2 regions of the Thermanaeromonas sp. C210 genome follow, and region 2 is predicted to be linked to the other one. Evidence: riboswitches for the same ligand, from Rfam matches in the RefSeq annotation. Region 2 holds a riboswitch; the other holds the start of a gene.
What was found. Region 2 has a riboswitch for thiamine pyrophosphate ahead of thiC (phosphomethylpyrimidine synthase ThiC). Riboswitches for the same ligand answer to the same signal wherever they lie in the genome.
Positions count from the first base shown of each region.

Region 1: linked by a shared signal. The riboswitch ahead of thiE (thiamine phosphate synthase) and the one ahead of thiC (phosphomethylpyrimidine synthase ThiC) in region 2 are both predicted to bind thiamine pyrophosphate.

Region 1 covers NZ_BLWF01000002.1:94,719-100,637, forward strand. Annotated here, with positions in the region: gene TAMC210_RS04565 (M23 family metallopeptidase) at 1-188, opposite strand, end outside; gene hydG ([FeFe] hydrogenase H-cluster radical SAM maturase HydG) at 469-1,866, opposite strand; gene TAMC210_RS04575 (thiazole synthase) at 1,880-2,662, opposite strand; gene thiS (sulfur carrier protein ThiS) at 2,726-2,926, opposite strand; gene thiE (thiamine phosphate synthase) at 2,972-3,586, opposite strand; TPP riboswitch at 3,743-3,853, opposite strand; gene groL (chaperonin GroEL) at 4,092-5,705, opposite strand; gene groES (co-chaperone GroES) at 5,751-5,919, opposite strand, start outside.
Region 2 covers NZ_BLWF01000002.1:334,227-340,145, forward strand. Annotated here, with positions in the region: gene TAMC210_RS05725 (L-serine ammonia-lyase, iron-sulfur-dependent, subunit alpha) at 1-549, shown strand, start outside; gene thiC (phosphomethylpyrimidine synthase ThiC) at 584-1,882, opposite strand; TPP riboswitch at 1,962-2,065, opposite strand; gene TAMC210_RS05735 (BON domain-containing protein) at 2,193-2,687, shown strand; gene TAMC210_RS05740 (flavodoxin family protein) at 2,668-3,243, opposite strand; gene TAMC210_RS05745 (ATP-dependent Clp protease ATP-binding subunit) at 3,373-5,898, opposite strand.

The DNA of each region.
Region 1 (5,919 bases), 240 kb from region 2:
TGGAGTTGACCCGCTCCCTCTCCTTCCAGGCGGAAAACCAGAGTAATGGCCAAGAAAAGCAAGCCGGCAGCCAGAGTCTGTTTTAACAGCTGCCGGGAAAAGCGAGATGGCGGCAAGGCGCGGCCGGGACCTTTGAATTCCCCCAGGGGTGCACCCTTAAAGTCGTCCCAATCCCAATCATAACGCATTAGTCGCGGCCTCCCGGACAGGCATGTTTCTATCTAATGTTTATGCATGTCCTGCCGGACTATGCCTGCCGGTCCGTCAGCCGGGCACTGCTATCTTTCCTGTGGACGCCGAGGAAGGTCCAACCGCCTGCCGGCAGACTTCTCCGGTTTGCGGCACGCGAGCAATTCCCGGCCCTATGGGACTATACCCCATCGAAGGCCTGCGCCGCCCCAGGGCAGGAAACACCGGCGCCGAGACCCCGGGTCCGAGCCTCTAGCCCGGTCCCCGGGGGCCCCGAACCTAGAAATATAGGTCCCGGTATCCCTGTTCCAGTTGTTCGAGTTTCTCCTCCGTGGCCCGGCGCAAAGATTCCTCCTTTATTACCGCCAGGCCGGCCCGTATTACCCTTTCGCCCCGTTCCCGCAGATGAAGGGGCGCCCTCTCCAGCAGGTATTCTTTAAAGCTCAGTAGGGCGTTGGGGAGGCAGAAGTCTTGTATGCGTCCCTGCCGGGCCAGCCCCGTAAACCGGGCACCCGTCCGGCCTGCCCGGTAACAAGCAGTGCAAAAACTGGGCAGTCGCCCGCCGTCCAAGATGACCTGCAAAATGTCCTCCAAGGGGCGGTGGTCGTCTACCTCGAATTGAGCTGCCGGTTCCCCCGCCCGGGCATAGCCACCGGGACTTACACAGGACCCTGCCGACATCTGGGAAACCCCTATATTAATCAGTTCATCCCGGAGCTCCGGTCGCTCCCGGGTGGAGAGCACTATTCCCACGTAGGGCAGGGCTAGACGATAAACGGCCACCACTTTGCGAAAATCGACGTCGCTCAAGGGATAGGGTACCCCGGTCAGAACTGCTCCCAGGGCCGGCCGCAGCCGGGGTACGGAAACGGTGTGGGGGCCAGCTCCGAATTCCCTCTCCAGGGCTGCGGCATGGCTCAGGGTGGCTAGGACCTCGAAACGGTAATCATAAAGCCCGAGCAGAGGGCCGATGCCTACATCACCGAAGCCTGCCTGCATGGCGCGGTGCATGCACGTCAGGCGCCATCCGTAATCTGCTTTGACACCACTTGGATGCATGGCTATATAAGTGGGTGGGTGGTAGGTTTCCTGAAAACACTGGTATACCCCCGCCCCCGCTTCCTTTAGCCGGCGGAAATTGGCCACCGTCTGGGGAGCCACATTAATATGGACTATTCTCAAGGGGGAATAGCGGTAAACCGCCTTAATGGCCTCCACCAGATAGTCTACGTCCCTCCCCTCCCGGCCCTCACCGGATACCAGTAGTACGCGCTTAAAGCCTTTCTCGGCCAGGGCCTTCGCTTCACGTCCTATCTCCTCCGGGGTCAAGGCCCTGCGTTTAAGCTGGCGATTATCCCGCCGGAAGCCGCAGTAGAGGCAATTATTGCTACAGCGGTTGCTGATATAGAGGGGGGCAAACAAAACGATGCGCCGCCCGTATACTTTCTCCTTGACCTCTCCTGCCGCAGCATAGACCTGGGTTAGGAGGTGTTCGTCCCTCAAGTTGAGAAGGGAGGCCGCCTCTTCGAGGGTTAGTCCCCTCAAGTTTCTGGCTTTGCGCAAGATATCCTCCAGGGCCGCCGAAGAGGGCGGCGGGCTCTCCACCAACTGCTCTAAATCGTGGGGATTTACGATAGAGGTAGGGTCCCAGTTCGCCTCTGGTTTTATGGTAGCCAATTCCATCTCCCCTTCAGGCTTTGGGCCGGCCTATCATGCCCTCCGTGGGGCTGCTGGGGCTGGCATAAGGCCTCTTGGGTATGCGACCGGCCAGGAACCCTTTGCGGCCGGCCTCCACCGCCTGCTTCATGGCTTCGGCCATGAGGACGGGGTCTCGGGCCTGGGCAATGGCCGTATTGATAAGGCAGGCATCGGCGCCGATCTCCATGGCCAGGGCCGCGTCTGAGGGAGCGCCGATGCCCGCGTCCACTATTACGGGTACGTTTACCCGATCGATGATGAGTTTAATATGTTCGAAGTTAGGCAGCCCCTGGCCAGAACCGATGGGCGACCCGAGGGGCATGACCGTGGCGGCCCCGGCTTCCACCAGGCGCCGAGCCACCACCGGGTCCTGGGTAGTGTAGGGCAGCACAATGAACCCTTCCTGCACCAGTATGCGGGTGGCCTCAATGGTGGCTACCGGATCAGGAAGTAGGGTTTCTTCATCCCCTATAACTTCCAGCTTGATCATATCCGAAAGACCGGCTTCCCGGGCCAGCCTGGCCAGCCGTACCGCTTCATCCACCGTATAGGCCCCGGCGGTATTAGGCAGTAGAGTGATCTTCTTTAAATCCAGATAATCCAAAATGGAAGGCTCATTGCTGCCCAGGTTTAGGCGCCTCACCGCTACGGTAACAATTTCAGCTCCTGAGGCCTCTATAGCCTTCTGCATAACTTCCATACTGGAATACTTACCGGTACCTACCATTAGACGGGAATTGAATTCCCTGCCGGCAATTACTAATTTATCCGTCATCTCTTAAACCTCCTCAAAGCTATTTAACCTTTTCCCCCTGGTCTGCCTGAAAGGGGGGACATATTAACCGCCTCCTACAAAACGGACGATCTCGATCTCATCCCCTTCCTGCAACACCACCTTCTCGTACTCCTGCTTGGGTACGATGGCCCGATTGCGCTCCAGGGCCATATAACGATAGTCGATACCCAGTTGCCGGAGCAGCCCGGCCACGGTCGTGCCCGGGTGGACCTCCCTTTTCTCACCATTCACCATAATCTGCATCTTTCTTGCAACCCTCCTTTTCTTTTCGGCTTATCCTCCCCGAGCTCACGTCCCTCCTCTATCCCCGTCCAAGGCCCGGCGGAACTCCCTGACCGCCGCTGCAGGATCAGTAGCAGCCATAACGGCCGACATGACGGCCACTCCGCTGGCCCCCGCCGCCAGGCAGGCCTCCACCCTCTCCACGGTAACCCCGCCCAGGGCCAACACTGGTATACCAATCTCCCCTGCAACTTCCCCCAGGGCCTCTAACCCCCGGGGCGGCAAACCCTTCTTGGAATCGGTGGCAAATACATGGCCGAAGAGCAGGTAGTCGGCGCCACTCCGGGCAGCCGTCAAAGCTTCTCCCCGGTTGTGTACGGATACCCCGATGAGGGCGTTGGGCCCCAGTAGCCTCCTGGCCGCTTCCACCGGAAGAGAGCGCTGCCCCAAATGTACGCCGTCCAGCCCTGCCGCCATGGCTATATCCACCCGGTCGTTGATTAGAAGCCTGGTGTTCGCCGGCAACGCCCTTCGCAGCTTGCAGGCCAGCCGGTAGAGCTCGCTTGCAGGAAGGTTCTTTTCCCGTAATTGGAAAAAGTCTACTCCTTCCAGTTTAGCCGCCATAACCTCCAGGGGATACCGGGTAAGCTGTTGGTTGCTTATTACATATAGCCAGGCCACCCGTCATCACCCCCTTCCAGGCCGACTTCTATCCCCTGCGAGGGCTTGGTCGTTTTCCCGCAGCCGGCCATGCAAGGAACGGATACGAAGCACGGCTTCCCTGCCGTCCGCCATAAAGATAAAAAGGGTGCACCTCCGCAAGGAAAGTACACCCTTAAATCACCGGCTTTCTTTTCCCTCCGCAGGCATTATCCTGAACAGGTTCAGCGGGTCAGGTGCTCACTAGCCCTTTCTCAGCCCCTAACAGGAGCTCCCCGTTGTCAAATACACTATTATATTAGAATTTATTTTAACTCTCCTAGCCCGGCCCGGCAAATCCCGTCGCCAGCTCCAGCGGCCGTTTCTTGCCCCATACAGGCCCTCTTTCCGCCCTTTTCGTGCTTTTCCCTCTCCTTTTCAATTTCTATACACCCTTCCTGTCCCGTCCTCCGCCCCCGTGGGGGGCGTAAAAAAGTAAAAAAGGATACCCTCCTCGCGAGGGTATCCTTTTATTGCCCGGCAGTTTTTAGTAATCCATGTTGGGCGGCATGGGCTGGTTCTTCTCTTCCTTGGGAATTTCGGCCACGAGAGCCTCGGTGGTCAGCAGCATGGAGGCGATGCTGGCCGCATTCTGCAGGGCACTGCGGGTAACCTTAGCAGGATCCACGATACCGGCCTTAATCATGTCCACATACTGCTCGGTTACCACGTCGAAGCCGATGGGCGGCTTTTCGCTCCTGACGCGCTCCACAATTACCGAGCCTTCCAGACCGGCATTGGCGCAAATCTGCCGCAACGGCTCCTCGAGAGCCCTCTTAACAATCCTTACGCCCACTGCCTCGTCGCCGTCGGCCTCGATCTTATCCAGCACCTGGATGCAGTGGATGAGGGTCGCTCCGCCGCCCGGCACAATGCCTTCCTCCACGGCCGCCCGCGTAGCCGCCAGGGCATCCTCCACGCGGTGCTTCTTCTCCTTAAGCTCGGTTTCCGTAGCCGCCCCGACCTTGATAACCGCTACGCCGCCGGCCAATTTGGCCAAGCGCTCTTGAAGCTTCTCACGGTCATAGTCGGAATCCGTCTCTTCGATCTGCTTCTTGATCTGGGCCACCCGGCCGGCTACAGCGTCCTTGCTGCCGTAGCCTTCCACGATGGTGCACTTTTCCTTAGCGATCTTGACTTTCTTGGCCCGGCCCAGCATTTGGAGCTCCACGTTTTCCAGCTTAACGCCGAGATCTTCGGAAATGAAGGTGCCACCGGTGAGGATGGCAATATCCTCCAGCATGGCCTTGCGCCGGTCACCGAAGCCCGGAGCCTTCACCGCAGCGCAAGACAAAGTGCCCCGCAGCTTATTGACCACCAGGGTGGCCAGGGCTTCGCCTTCTACATCTTCCGCAATGATCAAAAGGGGTTTGCCCGTCCGGACGACCTTCTCCAGCAGGGGGAGCAGGTCGTTAATGGCCGAGATTTTCTTTTCGTGGATAAGTATATAGGGCTCTTCCAGCTCCACTTCCATGGCCTCGGCATTAGTTACAAAGTAGGGGGAGATGTATCCGCGGTCGAACTCCATACCTTCAACTACGTCTACGGTGGTGGTGGTGCCCTTGGACTCTTCGACGGTTATCACGCCGTCCTTGCCCACCTTCTCCATAGCTTCGGCAATGAGCTCGCCGATGCCCGTATCATTGGCAGCAATGGAGGCCACGTGGGCAATGCTTTCCCTGGACTCCACCGCAATGCTCATCTTCTTAATCTCTTCCACCACGGCGTCCACGGCCCGGTCGATGCCCCTCTTAATGAAAATGGGATTGGCCCCCGCCGTGACGTTCTTGAGGCCCTCCAGCATAATGGACTGGGCCAGGACCGTCGCCGTCGTGGTGCCGTCGCCGGCTACGTCATTGGTCTTGGAAGCCACTTCCCGGCAGAGCTGGGCGCCCATGTTCTCCATGGGGTCCTTCAATTCGATTTCCTTGGCCACCGTTACGCCGTCTTTCGTTATAACCGGCGAACCGAACTTGCGTTCCAGGACGACGTTGCGACCCTTGGGGCCCAACGTAACCTTGACGGCCTGGGCCACAGTATTGACACCCCGTTCCAGGGCTCGCCGCGCTTCTACGTCAAAGGCTAATTGTTTAGCGGCCATAGTGTGTCCCAACCTCCTTTTAAGGTGTCATATCGCCCGCTGAATTTATTCTTTCACGGCCAGAATATCGCTATCGCGGATGATCAGGTATTCCTGCCCGTCCACTTTGACCTCAGTTCCGCTGTACTTGGCAAAGACCACCCGGTCACCCACCTTAACTTCAGGCGCCACCCGCGTACCGTTGTCCAAGATCCGGCCCGGACCTACTGCCACC
Region 2 (5,919 bases):
GCGGCCGTAGACGCCCGCATGTCCGGTGTGCCCCTACCGGTGGCCACCCTGGGGGGTAGCGGAAACCAGGGCATCACCAGCCTGCTGCCCGTATGGCTGGTGGCCAAGGGGCTCAGGGCTGGGCAGGGCCGAGGGCTCCAGGCCCTGGCCCTTTCTGCCGCCGTAACCCTGTGGGCCAAAAACAAACTGGGACGCCTTTCCCGGGTATGCGGGAGCGCCTTTGCAGGGAGCTGGGGAATCGCCGCCGCCAGCCTCTGGCTCTTGGGGAGCGATTCTACCCCGGTGACGCGCACTTTGTGCAACTTGGCCGGCAGTTTAAGCGGTATAATCTGCGACGGTGCCAAGCCCTCGTGCAGCCTGAAGGTTATGGTAGGAGTGGAAACGGGTTTGAAAACCGCCCTCCTCACCCTCCAGGGCCTGACGGCCTCTCCTTCAGGCCTCATTGCCGAAACCGTAGACCAAACCCTGGACAATGTGGCCAGCCTGGCCCGTGTGGGCATGGCGGGAGCCGACCAAGTACTGCTGGCCTGTTCGGCGGCCGGGACCTAAAGTGGCCCGCCGCCGGCCGGCCCAAAGCCTTCCCCTAACACTTCTCCATAGTCTTGCCCAGGTATTCCCCTACTATGCGCATGGCACAAAAGTCGCCGCACATAGAGCAAGCCTCGGCCTCTGCTTCGTTACGCCCGGACCGATAACGCCGGGCCTTCACAGGATCTAAAGCCAGCTCTATCTGTTTTTCCCAGTCCAGGGCCTTGCGGGCCCTGGCCATAGCCCGGTCCCATTCCCAGGCCCCCGGGACCCCCTTGACCAGGTCGGCGGCATGGCCGGCTATGCGGGCGGCTATAACACCTTCCCGCACGTCCTCTACCGTGGGAAGCCCTAAGTGCTCGGAAGGGGTGACGTAACAAATGAAATCCGCCCCGGCGGCCGCTGCTATGGCTCCTCCTATGGCGGCGGTGATATGATCATAACCCGGGGCCACGTCGGTTACAATCGGCCCCAGAACGTAGAAGGGGGCTCCACGGCAGAGGCGCTTCTGCAACAAGATGTTGGCTTCAACCTGGTTCAGCGGTACATGGCCGGGTCCCTCTACCATAGCCTGCACCCCCGCGGCCCGCGCGCGGTCCACCAATTCGCCCAGGACAAGCAGTTCCTGGATCTGGGCCCGGTCCGTGGCATCGGCCAGGCAGCCGGGCCGCAGGCCGTCGCCCAAGCTCAAGGTCACATCGTACCGCCGGGCAATGTCCAGGAGCCGGTCAAACTGGACGTAAAGGGGGTTTTCCTCCCCGTGATGGAGCATCCAGCCCACCAGGAAGGAACCCCCCCGGCTTACGATGTCCGCCACCCGCCCTTCCCGGCGCAAGCGCTCAACCACTTCCAGGGTGACGCCGCAGTGCACGGTAATAAAATCCACGCCATCCGCAGCTTGAGCTTCAATCACGTCAAACAATTCATCGGCCGTAAAGCCCACCATACTTCCGTGACGCTTCTGCGCTTCTACCGTAACCTGGTAAATGGGCACGGTGCCTACCGCCGCCGGGGAGCGGGCCAGCACCTGACGACGACAGGCATTGATGTCCCCGCCGGTGCTCAAATCCATCACCGCGTCGGCCCCCGCTTCCAGGGCAGCCTCCAGTTTCCGCAGCTCTTCCGCTATATCCGGAAAAGCCGTAGAAGTGCCGATATTGGCGTTAACTTTTGTTCTCAAACCTTGGCCGATGCCGCAGGGATCCAGGTTGGTATGGTGGAGGTTGGCAGGAATTACCACAGTGCCTTCCGCCACCCGCTGCCGTATCACTTCGACGTCCACGCCTTCTTTAGCAGCTACGCGCTCCATCTGGGGAGTTATCTTTCCCTGCCGGGCAGCTTCTAATTGGGTCATTTGGTATACCACGCCTCCTTTTTATTTTGGCCCCTGCGTACAAAAAAACCACCCCGGGAAACAGGTGGCCTCTTGATCAGTTCCTATTGCCCCACTTCCCTCCGCTGGTATTACCCAGAATCAGGTTCCAAGGGTTAGTGCCGCAGCACTTCTCAGCCCTTGCGGGCACCCCCGGGGTAGCTGGTATACAACTCTGCGGTAGTGGTATTATTCGCCGCCGAAAAAGATTTTCCTGCCCCCTCGTGCTAAAAAGGGGCCGGAGGAGGCAAAATAATACCCGAGTATATTCGTCTAAGGGGAAGGGATGGACATGGCCCGCCAAGAAGACGCGCAACTCAAGAAAAAGCTCCAAGAGCTCCTCGAGAGCGATAAGGACCTGCGCGGCTACGCTCTAAACGCGGATGTGGTGGAGGGGGAAGCCCGCCTGCAGGGAACAGTGGATACGTTAATTGAAAAACAAAGGGCAGAAGAACTGGCCTCCGGCCTGCCGGGCATTAAAAGGGTCGACAACGCCATATCCGTCAGCACCGACGGCCCTATCACCGATAAAGAAGTGGAATTGGAGGTAGCCCAAGAACTGGCCGCCGATCCCCGAGTAAACCGGCGCCACATAGGTGCCGAGAGCGTCAAGGGTACGGTCATCCTCCAGGGCAACGTCAGAGATCCGGATGAAATTGAGGCCGCCAGACGGGCGGCTGCCAAAGCCCGGGGTGTCACAGAGGTCACCAGCCGGGTAAGAGTACGAGAACCCGAACAAACGCTCACCGAACTTTTCCACAGCCAGGTCAGGAATGATAATGAGTAAGGACCAAATCCTTCCCGAGGTTGCGAGCCTCCGCCAGAACTTCTGGGCGGCGGCGGACGGCGCCCCACTCGTCTGCTCCCCTCACCAAGAGGTCCCGCCAGTAGCTCATGTCCAGGGCCTTGAAGAAATACTTGGCGGTCAAAACCGCGCCTTCAAACAGTTTAGCCCCCCTGGTGGCCCCCACGGCGATAAGGACCCCCCGTCTGGGAGATCTGTCTACTTCGATGAGTTCCTGCCGGGAACGGTTCCAGAAAACCTGGCAGCGGTCCACCATGGCCTTCGCCTGGGCCGTCAGGCCGTAAAAATAGATGGGCGACGCCAGGATAACCGCATCGGCGGCTTCCAGCTTAGGATAAAGCAGGTCCATATCGTCCCGCTGTACGCATTTTCCCCTGCGGCAGGCTTCACATCCCCTGCAGGGATTTATCCCGAGTCCGGCCAGAACTATTTTATGGGTATCCGCTCCGCCTTCCCTTGCCCCCTCCAGGGCAAGATCCAGCAGGAGCTCGCTATTGCCCAGGCGCCGGGGGCTGGCCGCTATACCCAAAACCTTCATGGGTTAGAATCACCCGTCCCTATTGGGTCAAACCTTCTTGTCCTATTATAACAAAAAGCCGGGTATCTCCACCCGGCTCGTACTAAATTTTGCCCCCCGGTGGCTCCCGGCGCAGCCGGCCCCCTTGTACTAGGACCCGGACTTTTTTAACACAATCCTGCCTTCTTCGGCCGTCGCCACCACTTTGTCACCCGGCGCAAATTTCCCTTGCAGCATTTCATCGGAGAGGGGATCTTCTATCAGGGTCTGGATGGCCCGCCGCAAAGGCCGGGCGCCATAGGCCTCATCGAAACCTTCCTTGACCAGAATTTCTTTGACCTCGTCCGTCACCTCTACCTCCAGGCCGCTGTCCTTCAGGCGCCGGTTAAGCTCTCCCAGCATGAGATCGACGATTCTCTTAATATCTTCCCGCCCCAGGGCGTGGAACACGATGATCTCATCAATGCGGTTCAAGAACTCCGGCCGGAAGGTCCGGCGCAGCTCCTCCATGATGCGCTTTTTCATTTCCTCATAGGAGTCGGCCGCCACCTGAACGGCACTGCCTTTGAAGCCCATGCTCTCGCGTTTGATGGTGGAGGCGCCCACATTGGAGGTCATAATGATGACCGTGTTGCGGAAGTCCACTGTACGGCCCTTGCCGTCCGTCAGGCGCCCGTCCTCCAGTACCTGGAGGAGGACATTGAACACCTCCGGATGGGCCTTTTCCACCTCGTCAAAGAGCACCACGCTGTAGGGGCGCCTGCGCACCGCCTCGGTGAGCTGGCCAGCCTCTTCGTATCCCACGTAGCCGGGAGGCGCACCGATCATCCGCGACACGGTGTGCTTCTCCTGATATTCGGACATATCCAGCCGGATCATGGCCTCCTCGTCGCCGAAGAGGGCTTCGGCCAGGGCCCGGGCCAGCTCCGTCTTGCCCACCCCGGTGGGTCCCAGGAAGATAAAGGAGCCGATGGGGCGCTTCGGATCTTTAAGCCCCGCCCTGGCCCGGCGGATGGCCCGCGACACGGCCCGCACCGCCTCGTCCTGGCCCACAACCCGCTGGTGGAGTATCTCCTCCAGGCGCAGGAGCCGCTCGGTTTCTTCCTGGGCCAGCTGGGCTACAGGAATTCCCGTCCAGCTGGATACGATATAAGCAATATCCTCTGCCGTAACGGTAGACTTCTCCAGGCCCTTTTCCTTCTCCCAGGTGGCCTTCTTCGCCTCCAGCTCTCCCCTGAGGGCCCGCTCCTGGTCCCTCAGCTGGGCCGCTTTCTCAAATTCCTGGGCGTGAACGGCGGCCTCCTTTTCCTTCTGGATCTCTTCCAGGCGGGCCTCCAAGTCTTTCAGATCCTTTGGTGCCGTGTATAGGGCCAACCGTACCCGGGAAGCTGCTTCGTCTATGAGATCTATGGCTTTGTCCGGCAAGTAACGGTCCGTAATGTAGCGGTCGGAAAGCCTCGCCGCCGCCTCCAGGGCCTCATCGGTTATCTTTACCCGGTGATGGGCTTCATACCGATCCCGCAGGCCCTTGAGGATCTCGATGGTTTCTTCCACCGTAGGTTCTTCCACCATAACCGGCTGGAACCGCCGCTCCAGGGCCGCATCCTTTTCAATATGTTTGCGATATTCGTCAATGGTAGTGGCTCCGATGGTCTGCATCTCACCCCGGGCCAGGGCCGGCTTTAAGATATTAGCCGCGTCAATGGCCCCTTCCGCAGCGCCCGCGCCGATGAGGGTATGCAGCTCGTCGATGAAGAGGATTATGTTCCCGGCCGCCCGTACTTCCTCCAGCACCCGTTTGAAGCGTTCCTCGAACTCACCCCGGTACTTGGTACCGGCCACCATACCCGACATGTCCAGGGCCACCACCCGCTTGCCCCGTAAAATTTCAGGCACTTGGCCCTGGACAATGCGCTGGGCCAGCCCTTCTACGATGGCCGTTTTGCCCACGCCGGGATCTCCGATAAGCACGGGGTTATTCTTGGTGCGCCGGCTTAAGATTTGTACTACCCTCTCGATCTCCTTTTCCCGGCCGATGACCGGATCCAACTTGCCCTCCTGGGCCAGGGCTGTCAGGTCGCGGCTGAACTGGTCGAGGACCGGCGTGTTGCTCCCCGGCCGACCTCCCGCCTTAACGCCGGTATGAGCCGGCCCGGGCTGAAAACCGGGTATGCCCATACCGCCCATACCCAGGGGTATATTGCCGAAGAAGAAACTCCACGGACCCTGGGTCTGCTGCTGGCCGCCGCCCAAGAGGGCCATGACCTGCTGACGCACCTTATCCGGATCCAACTTCAGATCGCTCAGAACCTGGGCGGCCAGTCCCTCGCCTTCCTCCAGCAGCCCAAGAAGAATATGTTCGGTGCCGACATAATTCACCCCTTGCCTTCTGGCCTCCTCCTGGGCCAGCTCCAGCACCCGTTTGGCCCTAGGGGTGAGCCCCAGTTCTCCGGCCGGGGGGCCTTCCCCGGGCCGTATGATTTTCCTTATTTCGGCCCTGACGGCCTTGAGATTCACGCCCAGGGCCGTCAAGGCCCGGGCCGCCACGCTATCACCGTCCCTTAAGAGGCCCAGTAGGAGGTGTTCCGTGCCGACGGCAGGGTGATTGAGGTGTCGGGCCTCCTCCTGGGCCAAGCGCAGTACGCGGTGAGCCCTCTCCGTAAACCGTAATGCCATAATCGTTTACCTCCCCGTTGA